DNA from 3 places in the Streptomyces sp. NPDC037288 genome. Region 2 is predicted to be linked to each of the others. Evidence: riboswitches for the same ligand, from Rfam matches in the RefSeq annotation. Region 2 holds a riboswitch; each other region holds the start of a gene.

Region 1 (10,139 bases), on a different contig from region 2:
CTTGCGCAGCTCCGCGTCGGAGTCCAGGATCCGGGTCAGCTCCGCGATCTCCGCGGTCAGCTTGTCCTTCTCCGCCTCCAGCTCGATGCGGTCGTACTTGGTGAGCCGGCGCAGCGGTGTGTCGAGGATGTACTGCGTCTGCACCTCGCTCAGCGAGAAGCGCTCCATCAGGCGCTCCTTGGCCTGCGCGGAGTTGTCGCTGGACCGGATCAGCCGGATGACCTCGTCGATGTCGACCAGCGCGGTCAGCAGGCCCTCGACCAGGTGCAGCCGGTCGCGGCGCTTGCCGCGGCGGAACTCGCTGCGCCGCCGGACCACGTCGAAGCGGTGGTCGAGGTAGACCTCCAGCAGCTCCTTCAGCCCCAGCGTGAGCGGCTGGCCGTCCACCAGGGCGACGTTGTTGATCCCGAAGGACTCCTCCATCGGGGTCAGCTTGTACAGCTGCTCCAGGATCGCCTCCGGCACGAAGCCGTTCTTGATCTCGATGACCAGGCGCAGGCCGTGTTCGCGGTCGGTGAGGTCCTTGACGTCGGCGATGCCCTGGACCTTCTTCGCGTTGACCAGGTCCTTGATCTTCGCGATGACCTTCTCGGGGCCGACGGTGAAGGGCAGTTCGGTGATGACCAGGCCCTTGCGGCGGGCCGTCACCGTCTCCACCGACACCGTGGCACGGATCTTGAAGGTGCCGCGGCCCGTCGCGTACGCGTCCCGGACGCCCTCCAGACCGACGATCCGGCCGCCGGTGGGCAGGTCCGGGCCCGGGACGTGCTTCATCAGCGCGTCCAGGTCCGCGTTCGGATGGCGGATCAGGTGCCGGGCGGCGGCGATCACCTCGCCCAGGTTGTGCGGCGGCATGTTCGTCGCCATGCCCACGGCGATGCCCGAGGAGCCGTTGACCAGCAGGTTCGGGAAGGCGGCGGGCAGCGCCACCGGCTCCCGCTCCTGGCCGTCGTAGTTGGGTGCGAAGTCGACCGTGTCCTCGTCGATCGACTCGGTCATCAGGCTCGTCGCCTCGGCCTGGCGGCACTCGGTGTACCGCATGGCGGCCGGCGGGTCGTCGTTGCCCAGCGAGCCGAAGTTGCCGTGCCCGTCGACGAGCGGCACGCGCATGGAGAAGGGCTGCGCCATGCGCACCAGGGCGTCGTAGATCGACGCGTCGCCGTGCGGGTGCAGCTTGCCCATGACCTCGCCGACGACACGCGCGCACTTCACGTAGCCGCGGTCGGGGCGCAGGCCCATCTCGTTCATCTGGTACACGATCCGGCGGTGCACCGGCTTGAGGCCGTCACGGGCGTCCGGCAGGGCGCGCGAGTAGATGACCGAGTACGCGTACTCGAGGTAGGAGCCACGCATCTCGTCCACGACGTCGATGTCGAGGATCTTCTCCTCGTACGAATCGTCGGGCGGCGGGGTCTTCGTGCTGCGGCGGGCCATCGCTGCCTGGCTCCTTCTGATCTGTTCGTTCGCCTGCGGGGCGCCTCGTGCCGGTGTCGAGAGGGCGATTGTGCCCAATCCTTCGGGCCTCCGCGCGCTCGCCCTCCCGACACCGACGCGCCCCTCCGGCTCGCTCTTGCTGAAGCGTGGGACGGACCTGACGCCGACCATTGTGGACCGAGGCACTGACAGCCCGTGCCACTACCCGGTCCCGGCGGGCTTCCCGGGCCCACGAGCCGGGTCCGGGGCAGGCTACGTGATCCGCTCTGGGCGTACCTCCCGCGGGAACTTCGCCGAGCCCCCGCACGCTGTGCATACAGTGGCAGGAACGGCAGGAAGACCGCGGTTTCCACAACCGCATCCGCTCGCGAAGGGATGTACATGCCCATGGGTCACACGACCACAGCCGAGGCAGGCTCCGGGGGCCTGACAGCGACCGAGCACCGCCTGGCCAACGGTCTGCGCGTGGTGCTTTCCGAGGACCACCTGACCCCGGTGGCGGCGGTCTGCCTCTGGTACGACGTCGGCTCCCGTCACGAAGTCAAGGGACGCACCGGTCTGGCTCACCTTTTCGAGCACCTGATGTTCCAGGGTTCGGCGCAGGTCAACGGCAACGGCCACTTCGAGCTGGTGCAGGGCGCCGGCGGCTCGCTCAACGGCACCACCAGCTTCGAGCGCACCAACTACTTCGAGACCATGCCCGCGCACCAGCTGGAGCTCGCCCTCTGGCTGGAGGCCGACCGCATGGGCTCGCTGCTCGCCGCCCTGGACGACGAGTCCATGGAGAACCAGCGGGACGTCGTCAAGAACGAGCGCCGCCAGCGCTACGACAACGTCCCCTACGGCACCGCCTTCGAGAAGCTGACCGCCCTGTCGTACCCGGAGGGCCACCCCTACCACCACACGCCGATCGGCTCGATGGCGGACCTGGACGCGGCCACCCTGGAGGACGCCCGCCAGTTCTTCCGCACCTACTACGCGCCGAACAACGCGGTGCTCTCCGTGGTCGGCGACATCGACCCCGAGCAGACGCTCGCCTGGATCGAGAAGTACTTCGGTTCGATCACCGCGCACGACGGCAAGCCCGCGCCGCGTGACGGCTCCCTGCCGGAGGTCATCGGCGAGCAGAAGCGCGAGGTCCTCGTCGAGGAGGTCCCGGCGCGCGCCCTGATGGCCGCCTACCGGCTCCCGCACGACGGCACGCGCGCGTGCGACGCGGCCGACCTCGCCCTGACCGTCCTCGGCGGCGGTGAGTCCTCCCGCCTGTACAACCGGCTGGTGCGCCGCGACCGTACGGCCGTCGCGGCCGGCTTCGGCCTGCTGCGCCTGGCCGGCGCGCCCTCGATGGGCTGGCTGGACGTGAAGACCTCCGGTGACGTCGAGGTGCCGGTCATCGAGGCCGCCATCGACGAGGAGCTGGCCCGGTTCGCCGAGGAGGGCCCCACGCCCGAGGAAATGGAGCGCGCCCAGGCCCAGTTGGAGCGCGAGTGGCTGGACCGGCTCGGCACGGTCGCCGGCCGCGCCGACGAACTGTGCCGGTTCGCGGTCCTGTTCGGCGACCCGCAGCTCGCCCTCACCGCCGTCAAGCGTGTCCTGGAGATCACCCCCAAGGAGGTCCAGGAGGTCGCCAAGGCCCGTCTGCGCCCCGACAACCGCGCGGTCCTGGTCTACGAACCGAAGTCGCCGGAGGAGGTCCCGGACGCCGACGTCCCCGAGGACCCGGAGCAGGAAGCGACCGTAGAGGCCGGTAACGAGAACGAGGAGACGGCCAAGTGACCGAGCTCGCCACCATGGACTTCCACCCCCAGCCGCAGCCCGGCGAGGCCCGTCCCTGGGCGTTCCCGGCGCCCGAGCGCACCGCGCTCGACAACGGCCTGACCGTGCTGCGCTGCCACCGCCCCGGTCAGCAGGTCGTCGCCGTCGAGGTGCTGCTCGACGCCCCCCTGGACGCCGAGCCGGCCGGCCTGGACGGCGTTGCCACGATCATGGCGCGGGCCTTCTCCGAGGGCACCGACAAGCACTCCGCCGAGGAGTTCGCCGCCGAGCTGGAGCGCGCGGGCGCCACGCTCAACGCGCACGCCGACCACCCCGGCGTCCGGCTCAGCCTGGAGGTCCCGGCCTCCCGTCTGGCCAAGGGCCTCGGGCTGATCGCCGACGCCCTGCGCGCGCCCGCCTTCGCCGAGAGCGAGGTCGAGCGGCTGGTCCGCAACCGCCTGGACGAGATCCCGCACGAGCTGGCCAACCCCTCCCGCCGGGCCGCCAAGGAACTCTCCAAGGAGCTGTTCCCGGCGACCTCGCGGATGTCGCGTCCCCGCCAGGGCACGGAGGAGACCGTCGAGAAGATCGACGCCACCGCCGTACGCGCCTTCTACGACCGGTACGTTCGCCCCGCCACGGCCACGGCCGTCGTGGTCGGCGACCTCACCGGCACCGATCTGGACGCGCTGCTCGGTGACACCCTGGGCGCCTGGACCGGCACCCCGGGCGAGCCGCGGCCCGTGCCCCCGGTGAGCGCGGACGACACCGGACGCGTGGTCATCGTGGACCGGCCGGGCGCCGTGCAGACGCAGCTGCTCATCGGCCGCGTCGGCCCCGACCGGCACGACCGCGTGTGGCCCGCCCAGGTGCTCGGCACCTACTGCCTCGGCGGCACCCTCACCTCCCGCCTGGACCGCGTCCTGCGCGAGGAGAAGGGCTACACCTACGGTGTGCGCTCCTTCGGGCAGGTCCTCCGGTCCGCGCCGGACGGCACGGGCGCCTCGATGCTCGCCATCAGCGGCTCCGTGGACACCCCCAACACCGGTCCGGCGCTGGAGGACCTGTGGAAGGTGCTGCGCACCCTCGCGGCGGACGGCCTGACCGACGCCGAGCGGGACGTGGCCGTGCAGAACCTCGTCGGGGTGGCGCCGCTGAAGTACGAGACCGCGGCGGCCGTCGCGAGCACGCTGGCAGACCAGGTCGAGCAGCACCTGCCCGACGACTTCCAGGCGACGCTGTATCAGCAGCTGGCCGCGACGGGCACGGTGGAGGCCACCGCGGCGGTCGTGAACGCCTTCCCGGTGGACCGCCTGGTGACCGTCCTCGTCGGTGACGCCGCCGAGATCAAGGCGCCGGTCGAGGCACTCGGCATCGGCGAAGTGACCGTGGTGGCGGCCGAGTAGGTCACCGCGCGGGCGGCCGAGTAGCGGCACACACGCGTGGGGCCCTGACGACCGACGGGTCGTCAGGGCCCCTTGCGTGCTCCGCTCTCCACCTACCAGATGTCCGGATTGGGGCGGAGGTTGCCCGTCTGCCCTGTGGGATGCGCTACAAAAGCCCGGATCCGTTTGAGATGGGAAAGCAGGCTTCCGTAGCGTCGTCCGGGCTGTTCGTCAGGCAGTGCGCCGCACCCGCGGCACCGGACAGCCATCGCCGAGTCCCCGTACGGCGCGAGCCAGGGGAGCCGGGGACCCACCGTCCCTGGGGTGAATCGGGCGCCCGCGCGTGAGCGAGGGGGTCCGTAGGAGACCTTCCTGCTCCGAACCCGTCAGCTAACCCGGTAGGCGAGAGGGAAGGAAAGGACCAGCCACTTCATGGCGTTCATGTGCGCCACCGGGAAGCACCGCAAGCCCGGCCGGGTCAAGCGCACCACCGCTCAGGCGGCCGGCGTCGCGGCCCTCGCCACCACCGGCGTCATCGGCACGGTCGCGGCGCCCGCGGCGTTCGCCGCCGAGAACACCGCCGAGCAGACCGGCCTCACCCCGGTGGTCAGCGTCGGAGACGACATAGCCGAGCAGATCGACGCGCAGGCCGCCGCCCAGCAGCAGGTCGCCGAGCAGAAGGCGGCCGAGGAGGCCGCGGCCAAGAGGGCCAAGGAGGTCCGCGAGGCCAGGGCGCGCGCCGCCCGCGAGGCCGAGCGCAAGCGTCTGAACGCCTTCGTCGCCCCGATCGCCCACTCCTACGTGTCGACGGCCTACAAGGCCAGCAGCTCCCTGTGGTCCTCCGGCTCGCACACCGGCATCGACTTCCACGCGGCCAGCGGCACGCCCGTCCACGCGGTCGGCGCGGGCACCGTCGTCTCCACCGGCTGGGGCGGCGCGTACGGCAACGAGATCGTGATCCGGATGGCCGACGGCATGTACACCCAGTACGGCCATCTGTCGTCGATCGGCGTCACGGTGGGGCAGCGGGTCACGCCGGGCCAGCAGATCGGTCTGTCCGGCGCGACCGGCAACGTCACCGGTCCGCACCTCCACTTCGAGGCCCGCACGACCCCCGACTACGGTTCGGACGTCGACCCCGTCGCCTACCTCCGCCAGCACGGCGTGGACGTCTGACGCCCCTGGCTCTGCCCGCGCAGCCCCGGCCCGCACCGGCCGGGGCTTTCGCTGTTTTCCGGGACGGACGCCGGACCCGCCGACCAAAAAATATCCATGGATTCCGGCCCGCCGTCGGAATTTCCGAGGTATTGGAATAGAGTCACGGAACACGCGTCCATCGTCGACGTTTCACGGGGATTAAGGCGGAGGTCGGTCATGCGTATTCCGGCGCACTCGGTGTGCACGGCGATCCGGGACGACATCGTCGCCGGTGTCCACGAGCGCGGCGCCCGCCTCACCGAGGAAGTCCTGGCCCGCCGCTACGGCGTCTCGCGCGTCCCCGTCCGCGAGGCCCTGCGCACCCTGGAGGCGGAGGGCTTCGTGGTGACCCGCCGGCACGCGGGCGCGTGCGTGGCCGAGCCGACCGAGCAGGAGGCCGCCGACCTGCTGGAGATGCGCATGCTCCTGGAGCCGCTCGGGGCCGCCCGGGCCGCCCAGCGCCGCACGGAGGCCCACCTCAAGGTGCTGCGCGGTCTGGTCAGGCTCGGTCAGGAGCGGGCCAGGAGGGGGCACAGCGACGATCTGCGCTCACTGGGCGGCTGGTTCCACGAGACGCTCGCCCAGGCCTGCGGCAGCCCCTCGCTGACCGCGATGCTCATCCAGCTGCGGCACAAGATCGCCTGGATGTACGCGGTGGAGGCGCCGCCGAGTCCGGTGGAGTCCTGGGTGGAACACGGCGCCATCGTCGACGCGGTGGCGCGCGGCGACGGCGAGCGCGCGCGGGCGGTCACGGCGCTGCACACCGAGCGTGCGACGGCCGCGCACCGGCTGCGTCGCCCCCGGGCCGCCGAGCGTGTGAGGACTTCGCAACACACCGTAAACATGTCGAGTCTTCGGCATTAACACGGAAGCCGTATACAAAGAAGGGGTATTCGGTGGTCCTGGATTTCCGCTGCCCCTATCCCGTGCGCCCTGAATTCAAGGTCCGGAAAAGGCGGAAGCCGCGCCACCCGGAATGGGTGGCGCGGCTTTCTCGCCTTGCTCAGACGGTCTCGGGCAGCTCTTCCAGGCCCTCGGAGACCAGCTTGGCCAGACGGTCCAGGGCGGCGTCCGCGCCCTCGGCGTCGGAGGCGAGGACGATCTCCTCGCCGCCCTGGGCGCCCAGACCCAGAACAGCCAGCATGGAGGCCGCGTTGACGGGGTTGCCGTCAGCCTTGGCGATCGTCACCGGGACGCCTGCGGCCGTGGCGGCTCGGACGAAGATGGAGGCGGGGCGGGCGTGGAGGCCCTCGGCCCAGCCGACGTTGACGCGGCGCTCAGCCATGTGTTGCTGCCCTTCAGTCTTCAGGGTTGTCTAGACCAGTTTCCCATATCGTGAAGCATGCCCGGAGCGGACCTTCGTCCCGCCCCGCGTGTCGTCGGACCGCGGCCTCGGTCCGACTCCTCGTTCTCCACAGACTGCCCCGCGCCGTTGTCGTACGCGAGCCGTACTCTGGGGCCCATGCAGACCTCGGCGGACCGGCAGGACCGGTACCAGTACCCCGCCCACTGGGAGGCGGACGTGGTGCTGCGCGACGGGGGAACCGCGCGCATCCGGCCCATCACCGTTGATGACGCCGACCGCCTGGTCAGCTTCTACGAGCAGGTCTCGGACGAGTCGAAGTACTACCGCTTCTTCGCGCCGTACCCCAGGCTCTCCGCCAAGGACGTCCACCGCTTCACGCACCACGACTTTGTGGACCGGGTGGGACTCGCGGCCACCGTCGGCGGCGAGTTCATCGCCACCGTACGCTATGACCGCATCGGCGCCGACGGCATGCCCGCCTCCGCCCCCGCCGACGAGGCCGAGGTCGCCTTCCTCGTGCAGGACGCACACCAGGGCCGCGGGGTCGCCTCCGCCCTGCTGGAGCACATCGCCGCCGTCGCCCGCGAGCGCGGCATCCGCCGCTTCGCCGCCGAGGTGCTGCCCGCCAACACCAAGATGATCAAGGTGTTCACGGACGCCGGCTACACCCAGAAGCGCAGCTTCGAGGACGGCGTCGTACGCCTGGAGTTCGATCTCGAACCCACCGACCGCTCCCTGGCCGTGCAGCGCGCGCGGGAACAGCGCGCCGAGGCCCGCTCGGTACGGCGGCTGCTCGTGCCCGGCTCGGTCGCGGTCGTCGGCGTCGGCCGCGCCCCCGGCGGAGTCGGCCGCAGCGTCCTCGGCAACATCAGGGACGCCGGCTACGGCGGCCGGCTGCACGCCGTGAACAAGGCCTTCCTGGAGGACCTCGAGGAGGCCGGCGGGGTGCCGGCGCACCGGTCCGTGCGGGACATCGACGGCCCGGTGGACCTCGCCGTCGTCGCCGTACCGGCCGAGCACGTGCCCGCCGTGGTCGCCGAATGCGGAGAACACGGGGTGCAGGGGCTCGTCGTGCTCTCCGCCGGGTACGCCGAGAGCGGGCCCGAGGGGCGCGAGCGGCAGCGGGCACTCGTGCGGCAGGCGCGCGCGTACGGCATGCGGATCATCGGCCCGAACGCGTTCGGGATCATCAACACCGCACCGGACGTCCGGCTGAACGCCTCCCTGGCCCCGGAGATGCCCCGCCCCGGCCGCATCGGCATGTTCGCCCAGTCCGGCGCCATCGGCATCGCCCTGCTGTCCCGGCTGCACCGGCGCGGGGGAGGGGTCACCGGGGTCACGGGCGTGTCCACCTTCGTGTCCGCCGGCAACCGCGCGGACGTCTCCGGCAACGACGTCCTCCAGTACTGGTACGACGACCCCGAGACCGACGTCGCCCTCATGTACCTGGAGTCGATCGGCAACCCCCGCAAGTTCACACGCCTCGCGCGGCGGACGGCGGCGGCGAAGCCGCTGGTCGTGGTGCAGGGGGTCGGTTCCGCGCCGCAGGGGCACGCGGTACGGGCCACCCGGCTGCCGCACGACACCGTCTCCGCGCTGCTGCGGCAGGCCGGGGTGCTCCGGGTCGACACGATCACCGAGCTGGTCGACGCGGGACTGCTGCTCGCGCGGCAACCGCTCCCCGCGGGGCCGAGAGTGGCGATCCTCGGGAACTCCGAGTCGCTGGGAGTGCTGGCCTACGACCGCTGTCTCGCCGAGGGGCTACGGCCGTCGCGTCCGGTGGATCTGACGACGGGGGCGACCGCGGAGGACTTCCATCGGGCGTTGACGCGGGCGCTGGCCGACGACACGTGCGACTCCGTCGTGGTGACGGCGATACCGGCCATCGGGGAAGCGTCGCCGCGGGACGCGGAGTTGGCGGAGGCGCTGCGGTCGGCTGCGGCTGCGGTTCCTGGCAAGCCGGTGCTGGTGGTGCATGTGGAGCTTGGGGGGCTTGCCGAGGCGTTGTCGGCTGCGGCCAGTACGGCACCTCAGGCCGTTGACAGGGCGTCCGGTACTGCAGGCGGTGCCCACCTGTTCCGCCCTGCGGAACAGGTGGGCACCGCGGGGGCGGACGGGCTGCCCAGCGCACCCGCCGCCCCTCCCGAAGGCACGCATCTCATCCCCGCCTACCCCGCCGCCGAGCGTGCCGTGCGAGCCCTCGCCGAGGCCGTCAAGTACGGGCAGTGGCGGCGGGAGGCCGTGGACCCGGGAAAGGTGCCCGAGTACGACGACATCGACGAGAAGGGTGCCGCGCGGCTGATCGGTGAGCTGCTCGCGCGGGGGGAGGGGCTCACGATCTCCGACGCCGAGACCTGCGAGCTGCTCGGGAAGTACGGCATCCCGGTGCGGCGGGCGCTCCCCGCCCCCACGCCCGAGGACGCCGCCGAGGCCGCCCGCACCCTCGGCTACCCGGTGGCGCTCAAGGCCACCGCCCCGCACCTCAGGCACCGTGCCGACCTGGGCGGCGTACGTCTCGACCTCGCGGACGAGGAGCAACTGCGCCGGGCGTACGCCGAGTTGACCGAGCTGTTCGGCAAGCCGGAGGAGCTGCGGCCGGTGGTGCAGGGCATGGCGCCGCGCGGCGTCGACACCGTCGTACGGGCGGTGATCGACCCGGCGGCCGGGGCCGTCCTGTCCTTCGGGCTCGCCGGGGCCGCCTCGCAGCTGCTCGGGGACATGGCGCACCGGCTCGTCCCGGTCACCGACCGGGAGGCGACCTCGCTGGTGCGCTCGATCCGTACGGCGCCGCTGCTGTTCGGCTGGCGCGGCTCCACGCCCGTCGACACCCCGGCGCTGGAGGAGCTGCTGCTGCGGGTGTCCCGGCTGGTCGACGATCACCCGGAGGTGGTCGCCGTCACCCTGGAACCGGTCGTCGTCGCCCCGCACGGCGTCAGCGCCCTCGGCGCCACGGTGCGGCTCGCACCCCCGCCCGCCCGCGACGACCTCGGCCCCCGCACGATGCCCGCCTACTGAGCACACGATGCCCGCCTACTGAGCAGGGGAGGGGGGAACACATGGAG
Region 2 (10,139 bases):
GACTTCCTCATCCGCGAGGGGGCGCGGGCCGTGCACGTCCTGAACGCGCCCTCGCCTGCGGCCACCGCTTCCCTGCCGATCGGGCGGGAGGTGGGGCGCCGGGTGCTGGACATGCTCGGCTCGCAAAGGCGCCCTCCCGGCGGGCCGTAAAATCGGAAGCACTGTGTCTGACTCGCTGAACCTCCCCGAAGCCCCCTCGCCGACTCCGCACACCCCCGGCGTCTCCGTCCGGCATACCCGGACCAAGGGGGAGCCGCGGTTCCCGGACGGGCCCAAGGCCGATCCCGCCGGGTCGCACTTCGAGCGGCGGATCCGGAGTTTCCAGCCGCGGCGCAGCCGGGTGACCGCCGGGCAGGCGGACGCGCTGCAGCGGCTGTGGCCCAAGTGGGGGCTCGACATCGACGGGCAGCGGGTCATCGACCTCGGCGAGCTGTTCGGGAACGACAGGCCGGTCGTGCTGGAGATCGGGTTCGGGATGGGCGAGGCCACCGCACAGATGGCCGCCGCCGACCCGGACACCGGCATCCTCGCCGTCGACGTGCACACCCCCGGGCAGGGCAATCTGCTGGCTCTCGCCGACCGGAACGGCCTCTCCAACGTCCGGGTGGCGAACGGTGACGCGATCATCCTGCTCAGGGAGATGCTCGCCCCCGACTCGCTCGACGGGCTGCGGGTGTACTTCCCGGACCCCTGGCCCAAGAAGCGGCATCACAAGCGGCGGCTCATCCAGCCCGAGTTCCTGACGCTCGCCGCGACCCGGCTGAAGCCCGGCGCGATCGTGCACTGCGCGACCGACTGGGAGCCGTACGCCGAGCAGATGCTCGAGGTGCTCACCGCGCACCCCGACTTCGAGAACACGCAGGCGGACGGCGGTTTCGCGGCGCGCCCCGCGTCCCGGCCGCTGACCCGTTTCGAGGGGCAGGGACTGGACAAGGGACATGTCGTGAACGATCTGCTCTTCCGCCGCGTACCGCACAGCCAGGACCGATAGCGCGTACCGCATCGGGGCCGGTAAACGCTCCAGCCCCTCGCCCCGCCACCGTTAGGGTCGATGCCGTGGCCACCAGTCCTCCGTTTCCGACGTATCCCCCGGGCCCCGAGGGCCTTGTGCTTCACCATCCGCGCTGGTGGCAGCACAGGTGGGTGAGATACGGGACACTGATCACACTGCTGGCACTGTCCGGGCTGGTCATTCTCGCGCTGGTGCGCAGACAGACCGGTACGGAGGGGTTCCTCGTCGGGCTCGGACTGGCCGTGCTGCCCGTGCCGTGGCTCATAGCCGCCTTCCGGTGGCTGGACCGGGTTGAGCCGGGCCCCTGGCGGAACCTGGTCTTCGCCTTCGCCTGGGGAGCGTGCGCGGCGGCGCTGATAGCCATCGTCGCCAACAGCTTCGCGACCAAGTGGATAGCCACCGCGACCGCCGATCCGGCCGGTGCCGACACCCTGGGCGCCACCGTGATAGCGCCCGTCGTGGAGGAGTCCGCCAAGGCCGCCGCCGTCCTGCTCGTCTTCCTCTTCCGCAGACGTGACTTCACCGGGATCGTGGACGGGGTGGTGGTGGCCGGGACCACCGCCACCGGGTTCGCGTTCACCGAGAACATCCTCTACCTGGGTACGGCCTTCGGGACCGACCAGCTCAGCGGCGGCCGCGGCATCGCCTCCGTCACCGCCGCCACCTTCTTCGTGCGCATCGTGATGTCCCCGTTCGCGCACCCCCTGTTCACCGTCCTGACCGGCATCGGCTTCGGCGTCGCCGCGCTCTCCGCCGAGCGGCAGCGTGCCCGGCGGGTGCTGCTGCCGCTCTGCGGTCTGCTGCTCGCGATGAGCATGCACGCCTTCTGGAACGGCTCCTCCACCTTCGGCGAGTTCGGGTTCTTCGCCGTCTACGGCGGATTCATGGTGCCCGTCTTCGGGCTGCTGACCTGGCTCGCGATCTGGACGCGGCAGCGGCAGCTGCGGACCGTGCGGACGGAACTGCCGGCGTATGTGCTGGCCGGCTGGCTGGGGCCCGCCGAGCCGTGCGCGCTCGGGTCGATGCGGGCGCGGCGGGCGGCCCGTGACTACGCCCGCCACCACGCCGGGCGACCCGCGGCGCGCGCCGTGGCGCAGTACGAGGCGTACGCGACGTCGCTGGCGTCTCTGCGGCACCGGGGGCGCAAGGGGAAGGGCGGGGCCGAGTTCGTCGTACGGGAGCGGGAGCTGCTGGACGAACTGTGGAAGCGGAGGGATGTGGCTCGGCCGGCTCTGGAGTATGCGGCCGGGGCGACTGCTCCCGCGCGGATGCCTACGGCGTATTGGCCGGGGTACGGGTATCCGGCGGCGCCGTATCCCGCGTACAAGGCGCCGTATCCCGCGTACAACCCGTACCGGTCATAGACAGCGGCGGGAGAAGGTCAGCCGCCGCTGGCCCGGGAAGTTATGCCGACGCCTCCGTCAGCTTCGCCAGTTCGGTGTCCGTCAGCTTCAGGTCCGCCACCCCCGTCAGCGCCGGGAGCTGGGCCACCGTGCGGGCCGAGGCGATCGGGGCGGTGATCGTCGGCTGGGCGGCCAGCCAGGCGAGGGCGACCGTGGCGACGGGGACCTCGTGCGCGGCGGCGATCTCGTCCAGGGCCGCCAGGACCCGTCGGCCGCGCTCGGATTCCGCGTACCGCTCGGCCCGGTCCGCGCGGGCGCTGTCGACCTTGGCGCCGGGGCGGTACTTGCCGGTCAGGAAGCCCGAGGCGAGGGAGAAGTACGGCACGGCGGACAGGCCCTCGCGGGCGGCCAGGTCCTGCAGCGGGCCCTCGTAGGTCTCGCGGGAGACGAGGTTGTAGTGCGGCTGGAGGGCGACGTAGCGGGCCAGGCCCTCGCGGTCGGAGAAGTCCAGGGAGGCCTGCAGCCGCTCGGGGCTGATGTTGGAGGCGGCGATGTGCCGGACCTTGCCCGCCTTCACCAGCTCGTCCAGCGCGCCGATGATCTCCTCGACCGGCACCTCGGGCTTGTCGAAGTGGGTGTAGTAGAGGTCGATGTAGTCGGTGTCCAGGCGGCGCAGGGAGGCGTCGGCGGCGGCCCTGATGTTGGTCGCGGACAGGCCCTGGTACTCGGGGTGCTGGCTGACCTTGGTGGCGATGACGACGTCGGCGCGGTTGCCGCGGGCCTTGACCCACTTGCCGATGATCGTCTCGGACTCACCGCCCTTGTTGCCCTCGATCCAGGCGGAGTAGGAGTCGGCGGTGTCGATGAAGTTGCCGCCGGCGGCCGTGTAGGCGTCGAGGACGGCGAAGGAGGTCTCCTCGTCGGCGGTCCAGCCGAAGACGTTGCCGCCCAGGGAGAGCGGGAAGACCTCGAGGCCGGAGGAACCGAGTGTGCGCAGAGAAGTCATGCTCGACGTCAACACCGGCGGTGGATGATCGCATTCCACCGCCGGCGCCGATTTCACATGTTTCTCATGGCTGACACGCTCAGGGGTTGAGGCCCTTGTCCCGCAGCCAGGGCGCCGGGTCGATGCCGGCGGCCTGGCCGTCGGGGTGGACCTCGAGGTGCAGGTGCGGGCCGGTGACGTTGCCGGTGGCGCCGATGCGGCCGATGACCTCGCCGGTCGAGACCTTCTGGCCGACCTTGACGTTGATCGAGGACTGGTGGCAGAACCACAGCTCGGTGCCGTCGTCGAGGGTGAGGACCGTGCGGTAGCCGTAGGCTCCGGCCCAGCCGGCCTGGGTGATCGTGCCCCCGTGGATGGCCTTGATGAGGGTGCCGGTGGGGGCGGCGAAGTCGAGGCCGGTGTGGTAGCCGGAGGACCACATGGCGCCGGGCTGGCCGAAGGTGCCGGTGATCGTGTACGAGACGACGGGCAGCTGGTACTGCTTGGCCAGCTCGGCCAGCCGCTTGGCCTCGGCCGCCTTCTCGGCGTCGGCCTCCGCCTTCTCCTTGGCGGCGGTGGCCTTGGCGGCGGCGTCCTTCTCCGCCTTGGCCGCGGCGGCGGCGGTCTGCTTCTCGGCCGCGGCGAGCGCGGCGGCGGTGGCCTTGCTGTCGGCCTTGTTCTGCTGCTGCTCGGCCTGGGCCATGATCCGGTTGCGCAGGGCCTCGCCCGCGTCGGAGTCCTTGCTGTCGGCCGAGGTCACGCCGACGTTGCTGAGCGCGGTGGTGTCGGTGTGGTGCGCGTCGGAGGAGTCGTCGCCGAAGAGGTGGCCGACGGAGTCCAGGTCCGGCAGGGATATGGAGACCGGCGGCTTGCCGGTGTTGGCGCTGGCCATGCCGCCGGCGCCGACCGCGGCGAGCACGCCGACGCCGAGGACGGTGGAGCTGCGCGCGAAGCCGCCGCGCTGCTTGGCGACGCGGTGCCGGCCGCGGACCGGGGTCAGGGAGTCCTCGGTGGGGTTCCACTCCTCCCAGGGGCCCTCTTCGGCGCGGTAGGAGCCGTAGCCGAAGGTCTCGGGCTCGGCCGGCTCGGGCATGAACGGGGCTTCTGGGGCAGGGTGGTTGGACGCCACTCGGGCGTACTCCTTTCCTTCCTCCGCCTACCGGGTTAGCTGACGGGTTCGGAGCAGGAAGGTCTCCTACGCGCGTATACCGGTCACGGCATCCGCGTGATTCACCCCAAGGTGGTGGTTCCCCGGTTCCCTTGCGGGATTCGGCGCGTGCGCACGGAGCCGTCTCTTGTGACGGCTGGGACGACCGCGCTGCGTTATCGAACGTTAATAGACCTGCTGGTCACTTTCCAAGCCGTTCGACTTGATCATTAACGTTTTCCGGCCTGGACTTACCGGTCAGGAGCCCTCCAAAACGGGCGACTTGGCCGGCGTTCAGGAGTCTCGGGGTTTTTGATGGTGACTCAGATGTTATGCGGAGGGCGGTCGTCCGATCACTCTCGGTACAGACGATCTCCCCGTCGGGGCGGCCCGCGGGAAAGCGGTGTGCGCGCCGCCCTGCGGATGGGGTACTCTGGAGTCACAACGACGCGGGGTGGAGCAGCTCGGTAGCTCGCTGGGCTCATAACCCAGAGGTCGCAGGTTCAAATCCTGTCCCCGCTACTGAAGGCCCAGGGCCGGAATCCAGTGGATTCCGGCCCTGGGTGTTTTCAGCGTCCCAGCAGATGCATGTTCGGCGCCTTGGCGAGTCCCTCCAGCTCCGGCAGTACGACCACCTGTGCACCTCCGCCGACCAGGACCCCCGTCCCGTCGGCCGCGGAGACAAACGTGTCCGGCTCCTGCCAGGCCGTGACCACCCGCCGCACCCCCGCCCGCAGGATCAGCTCGGCACACGGCGCCGGCCGCGAGGCACGCCGGGCGCAGGGCTCCAGGCTGGAATACACCGTGGCGGCGGCCAACCGCGGATCCGCCGGATCGATCTTCGCCAGGGCCGCCTCCTCCGCGTGCACCACGGGGTCGCCGCCCTCCCGGGAATGCCCCCGGGCCAGCTCGGTACCGTCGGCGGCGACCACCACCGCGCCGACGCTGAACGCCGTCTCCGAGGGCGGGCACAGCGCGGCCAGGTCGCAGGCGGTGCGCAGCCAGTGGCGGTCGGCGGCGGTGGGGACCGGGCCGGCGCCGGGGGCCGTGGGCTCGTAGCGCATGAGGACCACGTCCTCCATGCGGCGGGTTTCGGCGAGGCGCAGCCGGCCGGCCTGGTAGGCGCCCGGCCCGAACAGGCGGGGGGCGGCCGGGTCGCCGACGAACAGCGGCGCGAGGACCAGTTGGAGCTCGTCGGCCAGGCCCTGCTGGAGCAGTTGGGTGTGGATCGTGCCGCCGCCCTCGACCATCAGGCGCCGTACGCCGCGCACGCCGTGCAGGTGGCCCAGCAGGGCCCGCCAGTCGAGGTCGGGGCCGAGCGGGACGATGTCGGCGGTGCCGCCGAGGAGGCGTGCGGCCTGTTCGGCGCCCTTGTCGGTCGTGTAGACGAGCTTGCCGCCGCCGGTGTGCCAGAAGTGGGCGCCGGGGTCGAGGTCGCCGGTGGCGGTGACGGTCACCTTCAGCGGGTACTCCGGCCTGCCCTCGGCCACGCGGGCCGCGCGGCGCTCGGCGGAGTTGACCAGCAGCCGTGGGTTGTCGGCGCGGATCGTCCCGGCGCCGACCAGGATGGCGTCGACGGAGGCCCGGACGGCGTCGACCCGGTCGAAGTCGGCCGGGCTGGACAGCAGGAGCCGTTCGGGGCCGGTGTCGTCCAGGTAGCCGTCGAGGGAGACGGCGGCGGACAGCAGCACATAGGGGTACGACATCGGCGCGCTCTCCCTGAAAAGTCAGACTTGGTTCAAGTTTGAAACAAACTTACACTGGCGGCATGACGACCCGCTGGCTCACTCCCGAGGAGCAGCGCGCCTGGCGCGCCTACCTGGCCGCCGCCCGGCTGCTGGACGACGCGATCGACCGGAACCTCCAGCAGACGGCCCGCATGCCGCATCTGTTCTACTCCGTGCTGGCCAACCTCTCCGAGGCGCCCGAGCGGCGGCTGCGCATGACCGATCTCGCCGAGACGCTGAAGATCACGCGCAGCCGGCTGACCTATGCGGTGACCCGTCTCGAACGGGACGGGCTGGTGCGCCGGGAGGACTGCCGCTGGGACAAGCGCAGCAGCATCGCCGTGCTGACGGACGAGGGGATGGCCGTGCTGGAGCGTACGGCGCCCGGGCACGTCGAGACCGTGCGCACCACCCTGTTCGACCGGCTCACGCCGGAACAGGTGGGGCAGCTGGAGGAGATCTGCACCGGGATCGCGAGCGGACTGCAGGGGGACGACAGCGCGCCCGGGGCGGAGGACGTGCCCTGGCGGCGCCGGTCGTCCTGCTCCTCCTCGACCCCGGGCCGCACCCCCTGAGTCCCGCCCGGCACACGGAAAGTGATTGCTTTAAGTTTTAAGCATGGGGTAGGGTCCCCGCGTACCGCTGCTTCAAATCTGAAGCACCTTCCCCGGAGGGATCCGCATGCCCGACACCACCGCCGCCACCCCGCGCGCCCGCGTCCGGGTACCGCTGCGCTTCCACGACGGCTACGGCGTCGACGCCGAACTCGTCACCTTCCACGGCCTGGCCGACGGCCAGGAGCATGTCGCCGTCGTCCTCGGCGACCCCGGCCCGGTCCCGCTGGTGCGCCTGCACTCCGAGTGCCTGACCGGCGACGTCTTCGGCTCGGCCCGCTGCGACTGCGGACCCCAGCTGCGCGAGGCGGTCGAGCGCATCGCCACCACCGGCGGTGTCCTGCTCTACCTCCGCCAGGAGGGCCGCGGCATCGGCCTCTACAACAAGCTCGACGCGTACGCCCTCCAGGACCAGGGCCTCGACACCTACGAGGCGAACGCCGCGCTCGGCCTGCCGGAGGACGCCCGCGACTACACCGCCGCCGCGCAGATGCTCGCCGCCCTCGGCATCGACGAGCTGGACCTGCTGTCCAACAACCCCGACAAGGCCGAGCAGCTGCGCGCGCTGGGCGTCGTCGTACGGGACCGGGTGCCGACCGGCGTCTTCACCACGGCCCACAACGTCCGCTATCTGCGCGCGAAGGTCCTCCAGACCCGCCACACCCTCCCCCTGGCCGAGCTGACGGGACTGACCGCGGGCTGAAACGCGGGCTGATGCGGGGCGGGCCGGGGGGCCGCCGGGGGGGGCCGACTACCCGAACCACTTCGCCCTCGTCCGCCACGTCCACGCCGAGGCCCCGACCATGTGCCACCGGAGGTCCTCACGGCGACGCGGCGATGACGGCCGCGCACTCCACAGGTTGAAGGGCCCGGCCACGCCGGCCAGCCGCGGCTGCCCGGCGATCGGTTTCGGCCAGACCGCGCGGCGGGCGGGCGGGTCGGCGCTCCGGAAGCGGGCGCCGGGTCGCACCGCGCGCCCACGCCGAGCCGCGCACCGTGCCGTCCGCCACCGTCCCGGCCGTCGCGACACGGCCGATTCACCCTGACGGACGCACCGAGGCCCGAGGTGGCCGGTCGTGGCGGCAGGACCGTCGGTGGCCGGATCCGCTCCCTCTCTATTCACCGAATGCAGTTCCCCAGTTACTCGCATTTTCGCCAATTGCTGTCATCGGACCCGCCGGATACTGCTTTCGGGCCACGGAAACACCCGAATGCCGCACACCCCCGCCACCCGAGGAGCTCGTTAGGCGGTCGTGACACTGACTGAGAGGATCGCCGCCGGGAATCTTCGCTCGGCGCTCACACTTCAGGCGGAACACGACGAAGGGGAGGGACGTTTTGACGGATGTTCGGATCTACTCGATGAGTTCCTGAGGAGAATCACCCAGCTGGAAACCGAGTATCTGCAGGCGATGGTGGGGCTATAGGACTTACCTGATGGACAGGATTCAGGACGAAGACGTCTTCATCGACTCCGAGTTCAGTACGATCGAGATAGAGTGGGACCCGGTCGAAGAGCTGGCCCAGATGCTGTCCGCCGCATCCGCCGCGAATCCCGAGCCGAGCCCGCCGCACGAACGGTCCAGCCACAGGCGGAACCGGCGGCGGATCCGCACGGAATCCCGCTCACCCGAGAACAGTCGCAGCGCTCACGTCACCCTCTTGATCGCGACGATCTCGGTGTGCGCAATCTGCATGTTGGGCTGGTCGTTTTCTTATTCTTATACCCAGCTCCGTGCCACCGCTTCTTCCGTACTGCCGATGAGACTGGCCCGGTGGTGGCCGCTGACGGTGTACGGACCGTGGCTCGTGGCGGCCCTGTCCATTCTGCGGGCCACCGTGCAGAGTCGGAGTGCGCGCAGATCCTGGGGTGTGCTGCTGGGCGCCTCCGCCATGGCCGTCGCCCTGTGCGTCAGCCATTCATCACATTCACCGCTTTCACTGATCATCTTCGGAATTCCGCCCATCACCGCACTGGTGTGTTTCTGGGAGATCGTCGGGCAGGTCTCGTCCAAGGTGTCCAAGCCCCGGCACGCCGCGCACAGTCGGCGGAACTCCAAGCCGCAGGGGTCGTCGTCGTTCGACACCACATGACGTACGGCGCCCGGGCCGGCCGCAGCCGGTCCGGGCGCCCCTGTGGTCACTGACCGTGTTCGTTCGACATGCGGAGTGTGCGGGTCTGAGCAAGCCTGGGCTCACCCCCAAGACACCTGTCTTGCCGGAGGACCCAGAAAGGACCGTTCGCCATGCGACACATCTCCGCCCTCTTCATCGCCGCGCTCCTGGCGGCTCTTGCGATCCCCGCCGCTACCGCTTCGGCTGCCGACGGCCACGTGTGCGACGAGCACACGATTAGCAAGCTCTGCTGGTAACCCCTTCTTGAACGTGGGCAGGCCGTCGACCGTGGAGGTCACGGCCTGTTCGCGTTCCGTGTGAAGGTTGTGCGTGCGGGCCCAACTGCCCTGTGCGCGGGCCCGGGTTGGCGTATCTTCCGAAGCGTCCACGGCTGACGCAAGCGACACGGGGGGCGCACGTGGGGCCGTACGTATGAGCAGGAGCCGGCACTTCCAGCTGGAGAAGAAGCCGTCCCCGCGCGGTGTGCAACGGGCGGCCACAGGACGCGTGCTGGTCTGCGGCGGGTGGACCCTGCGCATCGTGGGTGCGGCGTCGGGCCTCCTGGGGTTCACGGTCTTCAGGAAGAACCTGGGAAGCGTCCAGTGGGCTTCCCTTCCCCACGCCCGCTGGTGGTTGCGCCTGCTGGGAGCGGCGGTGGCGTTCTTCGCCGGCGTGGCGGTCTTCATGACGGGTCGCCTCGCGGTGGTGCGCGGCAAGCAGCACCTCACCGACGTCGTCGACTCCTTCGAGCGCCTGCCCGGCACCCACTACCTCCTGTACTTGCGCCCGTTCTCCAACGACGAGGTCATGAGCTCGCTGCCCGACGACATCCAGGGCGGCGGCGCAAACCTGCAGACCTTCTTCTTCATCTCGGGTCTGACGCATGAGGAGTCCCTGGTCCGCCGCTTCAGGCGGTTCGGCCGTGTCATCGCGATCGGCCGGCCCGGCGAGGAACTCCCGCTGCCCGGAGCGGCCCGCGGCTACCTGCCCCTGCACGACTGGCAGTCCACGGTGAGCAGGCTGATCGCCGGTGCGCACGCCGTGCTGCTGTCGGCAGGTCCGGGCCCGGGCACGGTGTGGGAGTTCACCGAGGCGGTGCGCCTCGTGCCGCCCACGCGGCTGTTTCTGCTGGCCTACTGCGACGCCCCGACCTACGACCGCTTCCGCGAGGCCGTCGCCGCGGAGTACGAGCGGCG
Region 3 (10,139 bases), on a different contig from region 2:
CTACGCCTACCAGCACGAGGACGGCGTCGAACCCGACCTGGTGTGCGTGGCCAAGGCCCTGTCCGGTGGATACGTCCCGGTCGGCGCCACCCTCGGCAAGGACTGGATCTTCAGGAAGGTCTACTCGTCCATGGACCGCGTGCTGGTGCACTCGGCGAGCTTCGGGTCCAACGCCCAGGCGATGGCCTGCGGCCTGGCCGTGCTGGCGGTCATGGAGAACGAGCAGATCGTCGCCGGTGTGCGCAGGACCGGCGAGCTGCTGAGGTCCCGGCTGACCGCGCTGATCGACAGGTACGAGCTGCTGGCCGACGTGCGTGGCCGGGGCCTGATGATCGGCATCGAGTTCGGCAGGCCGTCCTCGCTGAAACTGCGCAGCCGCTGGACCATGCTGCAGGCGGCCCGCAAGGGACTGTTCGCGCAGATGGTCGTCGTACCGCTGCTGCAGCGGCACCGGATCCTCACCCAGGTCTCCGGCGACCACCTGGAGGTGATCAAGCTGATCCCGCCGCTGATCATCGACGAGGCGGACGTCGACCGGTTCGTGGAGGCCTTCACCGCCGTGATGGACGACGCCCACAGCGGCGGCGGCCTGATGTGGGACTTCGGCAAGACCCTGATCAAGCAGGCGGTGGCGGGCCGCTGAGCGCCGGCGGAGGAGCCGGCTCTCACCAGAAGAGCGGCAGGAAGAGCACGAAGGGACAGGCGAATCCGATGGCGCCCAGGACGGCTCCCGTGGCGGACGTCCACAGCCGGCCGATGCCGCGCAGCGCGTAGTGGATCCCCGTGAGGCCGAAGGTGACGGCGAGTGCGCCGCATATGAGCATCACGGGGACCAGGGCGAACGTGAGCCAGGGGCACAGGCCCGCCGCCGCAGCGCCGCCCAGCCCGAGTGCGGTGGGGCCGAGCAGGGTGGCGGGCGAATCGGTCCCTGCGGATGCGGTGCTCCCCGGCATGACGTCCCCCGTCTTTTGAACGTGTTCAAATCCTGGGGTTGATCGTAGCAGGGCGGTAGTCGACCCTTGGCCCTCAGGGTTCTTTGCCTCACAGGCAAGAAAATTGCCGCACAGGCAAAATGGGGGCTGAATGGAGGCATGAACGCCTCAGACGCCGGCCCGCCGGCGACCCCGGGCGACGAGCTGCCCGCCGTCGCACCGCAGTTGCGCGGACTGCGCCGGCGCGCCGGCCTCACCCTGGAGGCCGCGGCCCGCGCCGCCGGGCTCTCGCCGGCCCACCTGTCCCGGCTGGAGACCGGACGGCGGCAGCCGTCGCTGCCGATGCTGCTGGCTCTCGCCCGCATCTACGGTACGACCGTCTCCGAACTGCTGGGCGAGACGGTCGCCGACCGGAACGCGATCGTGCGGGCCGGCGACATGGAGCCGACCCGCGCCGGCGGCTGGACGTACTTCCAGGCCGGGGCGCCGGGCCGCGGCATGCAGGCCCTGCGTGTGCGCGTGCCGTACGGCTCGCAGGGCGACATCGTGCGCGTCCACCCCGGCGAGGAGTGGCTCTACGTCCTCAGCGGCCGGCTCCGGCTGCGCCTCGGTGACACCGCGGACCTGCTCGCGCCCGGCGACAGCGCGCACTTCGACTCGCTCACCCCGCACCGCCTCGCCGCCGAGGACCACGACGGCGTCGAGCTGCTGTTCGTCCACACCCTGCTGCAGAGTCCCACGGCCACGCTGTGCCTGGGGCCGCTGACCGGAGAGCTGCCATGAGCAACCTCGAGACGAAGTTCCCCCGTTCCCTGTGGATCCGCCTGATCATCTACATCGCCCTCGGCCACGTCCTGGCCGCGTTCCTGTTCCTGCTGTTCGCACTGGGCGCGAGGAACTGACGCGGCGGCCGGTCACCGCTGCCGGGAGGTTCTCCCCGACGAGCCGCTCCAGCGCCCGGACGGCGCCCGCACCCGAGTGCCCCACGATGCCGTCCGTCTCGCCGAGCAGGCCCACCGGCTCGGCCGGCAGCGGCAGTCCGAGCCGCCGTTCGGCGCCGGTCGGCCGCGCTGCGGCGGCGGGTTCGGTGAACCCCGCCCTCAGTCCAGCAGGCGTTCGCGCAGCCGGTCGCGAGCCGCCGGGGTGAGCGCGAGGCCCTGTTCCAGGTAGGTGTCCACGCCGCCCCACGTCTGCTCGATGGTCTCGAACGCCGCCTGGAGGTACTCGGCGCGGGCGTCGAAGAGGGGGCTCAGCAGCTCCATGACCTCGGGGGTGTACGCGCTCTCCGCGCTGCCGCTGCGGCGGACCTTGTAGCGCCGGTGCTTGGCGTTGGACTCCAGGTAGTCGGCCATGATCGCCTCGCGCTCCACGCCCAGCGCGAGGAGGGTCACGGCTATGGAGATGCCCGCGCGGTCCTTGCCCGCCGCGCAGTGCATCAGCGCGGGCACGCTGTCCTCGGTGAGCGCGCGCAGCACCTGGGAGTGCTCGGCGGTGCGCTTCTTGACGATCATCCGGTACGAGGCGACCATCCGGGCCGCCGCCTTGCCGTCGGCGAGGATGTCGCGCAGCTGGTCGAGGTCGCCGTCGCGGACCATCTTCCAGAACTCGGCACCGTCCGCCGGGTCGCTCAGCGGCAGGTTCACGTTCCGCACGCCGGGCAGGTCGACGTCCGGGCCCTCCAGCTGCTGGTCGGCCGCGTTGCGGAAGTCGAAGACCGTGTGCAGGCCCAGCGAGGCGAGGAAGGCGGCGTCGTCCTCCGTCGCGTGCGCCAGGTGGCCGCTGCGGAACAGCACCCCGTGCCGCACCCGCCGTCCGTCCACGGTCGGCAGTCCGCCCACGTCACGGAAATTGCGTACTCCGGCCAGCTCCGGCTCGGTCGACGGGACCTGCTGCGTCACGGGGGCTCCTCACGGTCGGACCCCGCCGTCGCGGCTCGTCGGCGGGCGCTCCGTCGACGATACGACATCGGTTTCCTCGGGCAAGGAGTTGTCCACAGGCATTGTCACCGCGCCCCCACGACCCGATGATGTTGGCACGTGAGCGGATCTGTTGGCACCTGTGAGGTCTTACGTGGTGGACATCGCCGAAGACGGTCGTACCTGGCTCCTCTCGGGGCTCACCAGCAGCTACGCCCTCCATCTCACCGGCGCGGACGAGCTGCTCCACCTGCACTGGGGGCCCCGCATCGCCCTCGCGGACGCGCAGGCCCTGGCCGAGGACCCGCTGCCCGGCTACCGGCCCTTCGAGTCCCCGCTCGACGGCCGCGAGGAGTACCCCGTCGAGGGCGGCCCCCGCTTCGTCCGCCCCGCCCTGTCGGTGCGCACCGCCGAGCGCCGCGGCACGCAGTGGACCTTCCAGGCGTACGAGGTGGACGGGGCGGAGGGCGACGAGCTGCGGCTGCGCTTCGACGACGACGGCCTCGCCGTCACCCTCCACTACCGGATGCGCGGCGATGTCGTGGAACGCCGGGTGACCGTGGAGAACGGCGGACACGCGCGCGTGGAGCTGCTGCGGGCCGACGCCGCCACCTGGACCCTGCCCGACCGCGAGGGCTGGCGGCTGTCCCAGCTGCACGGCCGCTGGGCCGCCGAGTCCCGCCTCGCCACCGCCGCGCTCACCTACGGCGAGAAGGTCATCGGCAGCCGCCGCGGCCACACCGGCCACCAGCACCTGCCCTGGGTGGCGCTGGACACCGACGCCACCGAGGAGCACGGCGAGGTCTACGGCTGCGCGCTCGGCTGGTCCGGCTCCTGGCGCATCGCGGTCGCCCAGCTCCCGGACGCGCGCGTGCAGATCACCGGCGGCGCCGGCTACGACGACTCGGGCCTGCTGCTCCTTGAGCCGGGGGAGTCGTACACCACCCCGGTCTTCGCGGGCCTGTGGAGCGACGGCGGCTTCGGCGGCGCCAGCCGCGCCTGGCACGCCTACCAGCGCGCGTACGTCATCCCGGACGCCGAGCGGGACCGGCCGGTGCTCTTCAACTCCTGGGAGGCGACGAACTTCGACATCTCCGAGGAGCAGCAGCTCGCGCTGGCCCGCCGGGCCGCCGGGATCGGCGTGGAGCTCTTCGTCGTGGACGACGGCTGGTTCGGCGCCCGCACCGGCGACCGCGCGGGCCTCGGTGACTGGACACCCAACCCCGACCGCTTCCCGCACGGCCTGAAGCCCCTCGCCGACCAGGTGCACGGCCTCGGCATGCAGTTCGGCGTCTGGGTCGAGCCCGAGATGGTCAACCCGGACAGCGACCTGTACCGCGCACACCCCGACTGGGTGCAGTACCAACCGGGGCGGAAGCGGACGGAACTGCGCAACCAGCTCGTCCTCAACCTCGCCCGCGAGGACGTCCGGGAACACCTCTGGGAGCAGCTGGACACCCTCCTCTCCAGCGCGCCGATCGACTATGTGAAGTGGGACTTCAACCGCTGCTTCACCGACGCCGGCTGGCCCGGTGAGCCGTACCCGCAGCGCCTGTGGGTGGACCACGTCCGCGCCCTGTACGCCCTGCTGGACCGGCTGCGCGCGGCCCATCCCTCCGTCGCCTTCGAGTCCTGCTCGGGCGGTGGCGGCCGGATCGACCTCGGCGTCATGAGCCGCACCGACCAGGTGTGGACCTCCGACAACACCGACCCGCTGGACCGGCTCGCCATCCAGCACGGCTTCAGCCAGATCCACCCCGCCCGGATCATGGCCGCATGGGTGACCGACAGCCCGAACACCCAGCTCAATGGCCGGGTCAGCTCCCTGCGCTTCCGCTTCGTCAGCGCCATGGCGGGCGTCCTCGGGGTCGGCGGCGACCTCACGGAATGGACCGATCAGGAGCTGGCCGAGGCCCGGCAGTGGGTCGATCTCTACAAGGAGATCCGCCCGGTCGTCCAGCAGGGCGACCTGTACCGGCTGCGACCGCCGGCCGGTGGCCTGAGCGCCGTCCAGTACGTTCTGGGCGAGGAGACGGTGGTCCTCGCCTGGCTCCAGGCGCAGAGCCACGGAGAGCCCGTGCCGGCGCTGCGCCTGCGCGGACTCGACCCGGCGGCATCGTACGAATGCCGCGAAACGGGTGATGTCCACCGGGGCGCCGTGCTGCTGCACCACGGGCTGCGCAGCGGACTCAAGGGTGACCTGGATGCAACGGTTCTCCGGCTGCGCCGCATCTAGGCCTTCTGTCCGAATTGACGCCTTAATTCCAACTCGCTGGGGAATGAGGGTTCGTGGCCGGGTGTGCGTGAGGAGCGTCATATACGTGACCGTGCGTCGCGCGTCATGTTCACGTAATTTCCACGGTGAAAAGGGAAATTAAGAGGGCGGAGCGGACGGAATTCACGGAGTGTGACCGTGTTGTCCCGTGACCGATCTTCGTGACGGCGAACAGCGGGAACCGGCTGCTTGTCTCCCTGCGTCCTACTCGCTTACGTTCGCCAGCGATCCGGACGGAACGCCGAATCCTGCCGCCGCCCGGACTCCCACACACTTGACCCGTGTTCGGCAGGAGCGGGGGACCCACCAGGTATGACGGCCTGTCCGGTCTCCGCGACAGGCTCGGGGTGAAGCCGTGCGCGCACGGCCGGGCAGCTCCAGCCCGAACCCGACAGCTCACCTCGCAGGCGCCGGAGAGGAATGCGCCATGCCCGGTAAGGGCAAGCACCGACGCCCCAAGCCCCCGCGTTTTTCCCGCTCGATCGCCGTTGCCGGCACCGGTGGCGCCGCCCTGGCCCTCCCGCTCGTCGGCACCACCGGGGCGCATGCCGCCACCACGCAGTCCGTTTCCGCACAGTCCGTGCAGTCCCTTCAGGCCCCGGTGAAGAAGGCCGCCGCGCAGCCGAACCCCGGATTGCGCACCTACAGGGTGAAGTCCGGCGACTGCCTCTCGACGATCGCCGAGGAGCAGCACGTCGCGGGCGGCTGGCACCGCCTCTACGCCGACAACCGGCAGGGGGTCGGCGACGACCCGTCGCTGATCCACCCCGGGCTGAGGCTCGCGCTCGGCCGGCCGGCGGCGCCGACCCGCACCGAGTCCGCGGCACCGAGCCGGCCGTCCGCCCACTCACACCCCTCCACGTCCCACGCGGCCCCGGCGCCCCGGACCTCCGGCGCCGCCACCACGGCGACCACCTCCACCGGCTTCACCCTCCCGGTCACCGGCGCCACCATCGGCACCGGCTACCACGTGGCCGGCAGCATGTGGTCCAGCGGCTACCACACGGGCGTCGACTTCGTCGTACCGACCGGCACCCCGGTCAAGGCCGTCGCCGCGGGCACGGTCGTCTCCGCCGGCTGGGGCGGAGCGTACGGCAACCAGGTCGTCCTCAGGCTGAAGGACGGACACTACGCGCAGTACGGCCACCTCTCCCAGCTCTCCGTCTCGGCCGGGCAGACCGTGACCGAGGGCCAGCAGGTCGGCCTGTCGGGCGCCACCGGCAACGTCACCGGCCCGCACCTGCACTTCGAGATCCGTACGACCCCCGACTACGGCTCCGACATCGACCCGGTCGGCTACCTCCGCGAGCACGGCGTCGCCGTCGTCTGACGCCCCATCAGAACCACCTGCCTGACACGCGGCCGAAGGCCGGACCCACGATCCCCGGGTCCGGCCTTCGGTGTTCTCGCCTTATTCCGGGTTGGCAAACGATTTAAGGGTGTCTTTTCTCACCGCTCGTCAACCCCTGCCTACGGTCGCGTAGGCCACATCCGAAGGTGAATCATGGTCCGACGTGGCAGACGATTCGAAGAATGACAACAGATCAGTGATCGGGTCGTACGTGGCGGTGGGGGACAGCTTCACCGAGGGCGTCGGCGACCCCGGGCCCGACGGGGCGTTCGTGGGCTGGGCCGACCGGTTCGCGGTACTGCTCGCCGACCGGCAGCCCGAGGGCGACTTCGAGTACACCAATCTCGCGGTGCGCGGGAAGCTGCTCGACCAGATCGTGCAGGACCAGCTCCCGCAGGCCGTCGAACTCGCCCCGGACCTGGTCTCCTTCTGCGCGGGCGGCAACGACATCATCCGCCCCGGCACCGACCCGGACGAGGTGGCCGAGCGCTTCGAGCGGGCCGTGGCCCGGCTGACCGAGGCGGCCGGCACGGTGCTGGTGACGACCGGCTTCGACACCCGTGGTGTCCCCCTGCTCAAGCATCTGCGCGGCAAGATCGCCACGTACAACGGGCACGTCCGCGCCATCGCCGACCGGTACGGCTGCCCGGTGCTCGACCTGTGGTCCCTCAAGTCCGTGCAGGACCGCAGGGCCTGGGACAGCGACCGGCTCCACCTCTCGCCCGAGGGGCACACGCGCGTGGCGCTGCGCGCCGGCCAGGCCCTCGGCCTCGACATCCCGGCCGACCCGGAGCAGCCGTGGCCGCCGCAGCCGCCCCGGGGCACGCTGGACATCCGCCGCGACGACGTCCACTGGGCCCGCGAGTACCTGGTCCCGTGGATCGGCCGCCGCCTGCGCGGTGAGTCCTCCGGCGACCACGTCACCGCGAAGGGCACCCTGTCCCCCGACGACATCAAGCTGCGCATCACCTCGGTGGCCTGACCGACACCCGCGTGCCCCGCACCGCGCATCCCCGCGGGTGCGGGGCGCGGTCGCGTCCGGCCGTGCGCAGCGGCGCCGGGCCCTGCGGGTGGGGCGTTCCCTGTCGGAAACCCGCGGTGCGGGGGCGGGGCCTGACTCTGCCGGGAGGGGGCGTGCCGGAAGTGGTGGCCCGTGTCCGGTAGGCAGGGGGTGCCCGGCGCGGAGGCTAGCGTTCGATCAGGGCTTCCCGGTCCAGGCCCAGTTCACGGGCCAGCGCGTCGTCGGCCCACTCCTGCGCGCGGGTCCGCGGCACCGACCCCGGGTACGAGGTCAGCTGCACGGCCAGCCCGTCCAGCAGCGCGGTCAGCCGCAGCGCGGCACCGGCGGGGTCGGCGCAGGCGAACTCGCCCGCCGCCACCCCCTCGGCGATGACACCGGCGATCGCCGCCTTCCACTGCCTGTCGAGGTCCCGGGTGACCTCCCGCAGGGCCGGCTCGCGCAGAGCCACCGCCCAGCCCTCGATCCACAGCCGCCAGCCCTTGGCCTGCCCGGTCGGCGCGTACCAGCGCACCGCGGCCCGCAACCGGCGCAGCGCGGACGTCCGCCGCCCCAGCAGCTTGCGCAGATGCACGAGATCGTCCTCGGCCGCGTACGCGAACGCGGCCGCGACCAGCCTCTCCTTCGTCGAGAAGTGGTACAGCACCAGCGCGTTGCTCACCCCGAGCGTCGCGGCCACGTCGGCGATCCTGACCGCCGCCACGCCCCGCGCCTCGATCTGCCCGATGGCGGCCCGCAGCAGTTCCTCCCGCCGCTCGGCCACGCTCAACCGCACTCTCGCCACCCGGTCACCCTAATCCGTTGGCAGGGGTGCCGCGGAAGGACCCGGTTCCTTCCGGCTGTTCGAGTGCGGGACTGTGACCTGCCCACGGGGTGGCGGGGGCTCGCCGGGGTCCGTCACCGGTACCACCCGAAGCGGTCCGCGATCACCGGCAGCCGGTCGGTCACCAGGGCGTGGGCGGCCGCGCGCGGGGTCGTACCGTCCGCGTCCGCACGGTCGAGCATCAGCTCGACCAGGGCGCGCATGGAGCGCCGGATGTGCGCGAAGGCCTCGTCGGCGTCGGGGCCGATGTCGCCGAACAGGGTCCACCACCACCAGGCGTTGGTGGCGGAGTTGACCACGACGTCCGGCAGCACGGCCACCCCGCGCGCCGCCAGCGGCTCCTCCGCCTCGGGCAGCACGGGCATGTTGGCGGCCTCCACGATCCAGCGGGCGCGGATCCGCTGCTGGTTCCCGGTGTCGATCGCGTACGACACGGCGGCCGGTACCAGCACCTCGGCGTCAGCGGACAGCCAGGCGTCCCCGGGCAGTTCGCGGTCGCCGGGGCGCAGCGCACGGCGGTCGACGGTGCCGTTACCGTCCCGGGCGGTCAGCAACGCCTCGACGTCGAGCCCCGCCGGATTGGCGATCGTGCCCTTGAGGTCGGCGACCGCCACCACCGTCAGCCCCGCGCGCGCCAGGAACCTCGCGGTGGCCCCGCCCATCGTGCCGAGCCCCTGCACGGCCACCCGGGTGCCCGCGTACGGCACCACCGCCCGGTCCAGCGCCGCGAGCACCGACTCGGCGACCCCGCAGCCGCCGGCCAGCTCGTCCAGGCCGATGCCGTCCACCTCGACCGCGAAGGCGTCCGCGAGTCGTCTGCGGGCCGTCGCCTCGTCGTCCAGCAGCGGGTACACCGCCTGGACGGAGGAGACCAGGCCCGCCTCGGCAGCCGCCCGGTCGACGAGGTCCTGGGTGAGACCGAGGTCCTCGCCGGTGGTCCAGAAACACTCGATGTACGGCCGCATGGCGCGCAGATAGCGGACGAGGAGCCCGTACGCCTGTGGATCCTGCGGATCGCAGTCGATGCCGCCCTTGGCGCCGCCGAGGGGGACGTAGCGCGCCTCGGGGTCGTAGTGCAGCGCCTCCTTCATCGTCATGCCGCGGGCGAGCCCCGCCACCTCCTCCAGGGTGCAGCCGGGGCGCATCCGCAGCCCGCCGCTGGCCACACCGCGCACCAGCCGGTCCACGACCAGGAAGCCCCGGCGGCCGGTGACGTGGTCCGTCCAGACGAGCGACATCAGCGGGGCGGGGACGGTCATGGGGTCTCCTCGGGGGCGGTGCTCAGGGGTGGGGCCGGGCCGCGCTCGAGGCCTCGGCGCGGGCGCGCGCCAGGGTGGCGGGTGGCACGCGCGCGTGTGTGTGCCGTGTCCGTCGTAGGCGCGGACCGGGGCGGACAGGCCGCCCGGCGGCGGGCCCACCGAGGCCGGTACGCTCCCGCGCGCCGCATCCCGTCGCGCGAAGGCGCAGGACAGAGCTTCCGGCGCGTCGCTTCCAACGCCCTCCCTCTACTGAATAACGAGTCAGTATCCGGAGGTCGTAGCACCCTGTCAACGCGCTGAACGAAGGGTCAATGGCGCGTGCCGGGGGCGTGCGGGCACCCCGGCCGTCCCGGGCTGTCGGAGGGGCCGACCATAATGGGGAGCCTCACCCACTCCACCGGGAGGTACCGTGACCGGATTGCGTTCCTGGAGCTCCGGGCTCCGCGCGCTGCGGCCGGCGGCCTTCGGCGCGGACCCGGGCGGTGAGCGCCTGGCACGCATCCGCCGCTCTCCCCACTTCAGGGACGGCGTCTTCCAGAACCCGGGCGGCACGGCACGCACCCGG

Evidence for each region. A riboswitch is a leader RNA that binds a small molecule or an ion and turns the genes downstream of it on or off. The one in region 2 is predicted to bind cyclic di-AMP.
Region 1: it holds a riboswitch for cyclic di-AMP, as region 2 does, so the genes downstream of both, ACZ7GZ_RS16580 (M23 family metallopeptidase) here and ACZ7GZ_RS38065 (M23 family metallopeptidase) in region 2, are expected to answer to the same signal.
Region 3: it holds a riboswitch for cyclic di-AMP, as region 2 does, so the genes downstream of both, ACZ7GZ_RS13915 (M23 family metallopeptidase) here and ACZ7GZ_RS38065 (M23 family metallopeptidase) in region 2, are expected to answer to the same signal.

The regions. Positions count from the first base shown of each region.
Region 1 is NZ_JBVJVY010000012.1:34,264-44,402, reverse strand. Features, by position in the region: gene ACZ7GZ_RS16595 (DNA gyrase/topoisomerase IV subunit A) at 1-1,434, opposite strand, end outside; gene ACZ7GZ_RS16590 (M16 family metallopeptidase) at 1,816-3,210, shown strand; gene ACZ7GZ_RS16585 (M16 family metallopeptidase) at 3,207-4,595, shown strand; cyclic di-AMP (ydaO/yuaA leader) riboswitch at 4,834-4,994, shown strand; gene ACZ7GZ_RS16580 (M23 family metallopeptidase) at 5,007-5,750, shown strand; gene ACZ7GZ_RS16575 (GntR family transcriptional regulator) at 5,949-6,635, shown strand; gene ACZ7GZ_RS16570 (HPr family phosphocarrier protein) at 6,775-7,056, opposite strand; gene ACZ7GZ_RS16565 (bifunctional acetate--CoA ligase family protein/GNAT family N-acetyltransferase) at 7,234-10,092, shown strand; gene ACZ7GZ_RS16560 (hypothetical protein) at 10,134-10,139, shown strand, end outside.
Region 2 is NZ_JBVJVY010000061.1:1,339-11,477, reverse strand. Features, by position in the region: gene lhgO (L-2-hydroxyglutarate oxidase) at 1-150, shown strand, start outside; gene trmB (tRNA (guanosine(46)-N7)-methyltransferase TrmB) at 164-991, shown strand; gene ACZ7GZ_RS38075 (PrsW family intramembrane metalloprotease) at 1,057-2,376, shown strand; gene ACZ7GZ_RS38070 (aldo/keto reductase) at 2,417-3,361, opposite strand; gene ACZ7GZ_RS38065 (M23 family metallopeptidase) at 3,441-4,469, opposite strand; cyclic di-AMP (ydaO/yuaA leader) riboswitch at 4,479-4,625, opposite strand; tRNA gene ACZ7GZ_RS38060 (tRNA-Met) at 4,936-5,009, shown strand; gene ACZ7GZ_RS38055 (dihydrofolate reductase family protein) at 5,057-6,193, opposite strand; gene ACZ7GZ_RS38050 (MarR family winged helix-turn-helix transcriptional regulator) at 6,256-6,789, shown strand; gene ACZ7GZ_RS38045 (GTP cyclohydrolase II) at 6,896-7,531, shown strand; gene ACZ7GZ_RS38040 (hypothetical protein) at 8,082-8,255, shown strand; gene ACZ7GZ_RS38035 (DUF2637 domain-containing protein) at 8,266-8,922, shown strand; gene ACZ7GZ_RS38030 (hypothetical protein) at 9,075-9,200, shown strand; gene ACZ7GZ_RS38025 (hypothetical protein) at 9,376-10,139, shown strand, end outside.
Region 3 is NZ_JBVJVY010000009.1:141,656-151,794, forward strand. Features, by position in the region: gene ACZ7GZ_RS13885 (aspartate aminotransferase family protein) at 1-643, shown strand, start outside; gene ACZ7GZ_RS13890 (hypothetical protein) at 666-953, opposite strand; gene ACZ7GZ_RS13895 (helix-turn-helix domain-containing protein) at 1,092-1,715, shown strand; gene ACZ7GZ_RS13900 (DUF6126 family protein) at 1,712-1,834, shown strand; gene ACZ7GZ_RS13905 (tyrosine-protein phosphatase) at 2,033-2,830, opposite strand; gene ACZ7GZ_RS13910 (alpha-galactosidase) at 3,003-5,084, shown strand; cyclic di-AMP (ydaO/yuaA leader) riboswitch at 5,385-5,546, shown strand; gene ACZ7GZ_RS13915 (M23 family metallopeptidase) at 5,551-6,453, shown strand; gene ACZ7GZ_RS13920 (SGNH/GDSL hydrolase family protein) at 6,671-7,456, shown strand; gene ACZ7GZ_RS13925 (TetR/AcrR family transcriptional regulator) at 7,662-8,276, opposite strand; gene ACZ7GZ_RS13930 (glutamate dehydrogenase) at 8,390-9,574, opposite strand; gene ACZ7GZ_RS13935 (MBL fold metallo-hydrolase) at 9,984-10,139, shown strand, end outside.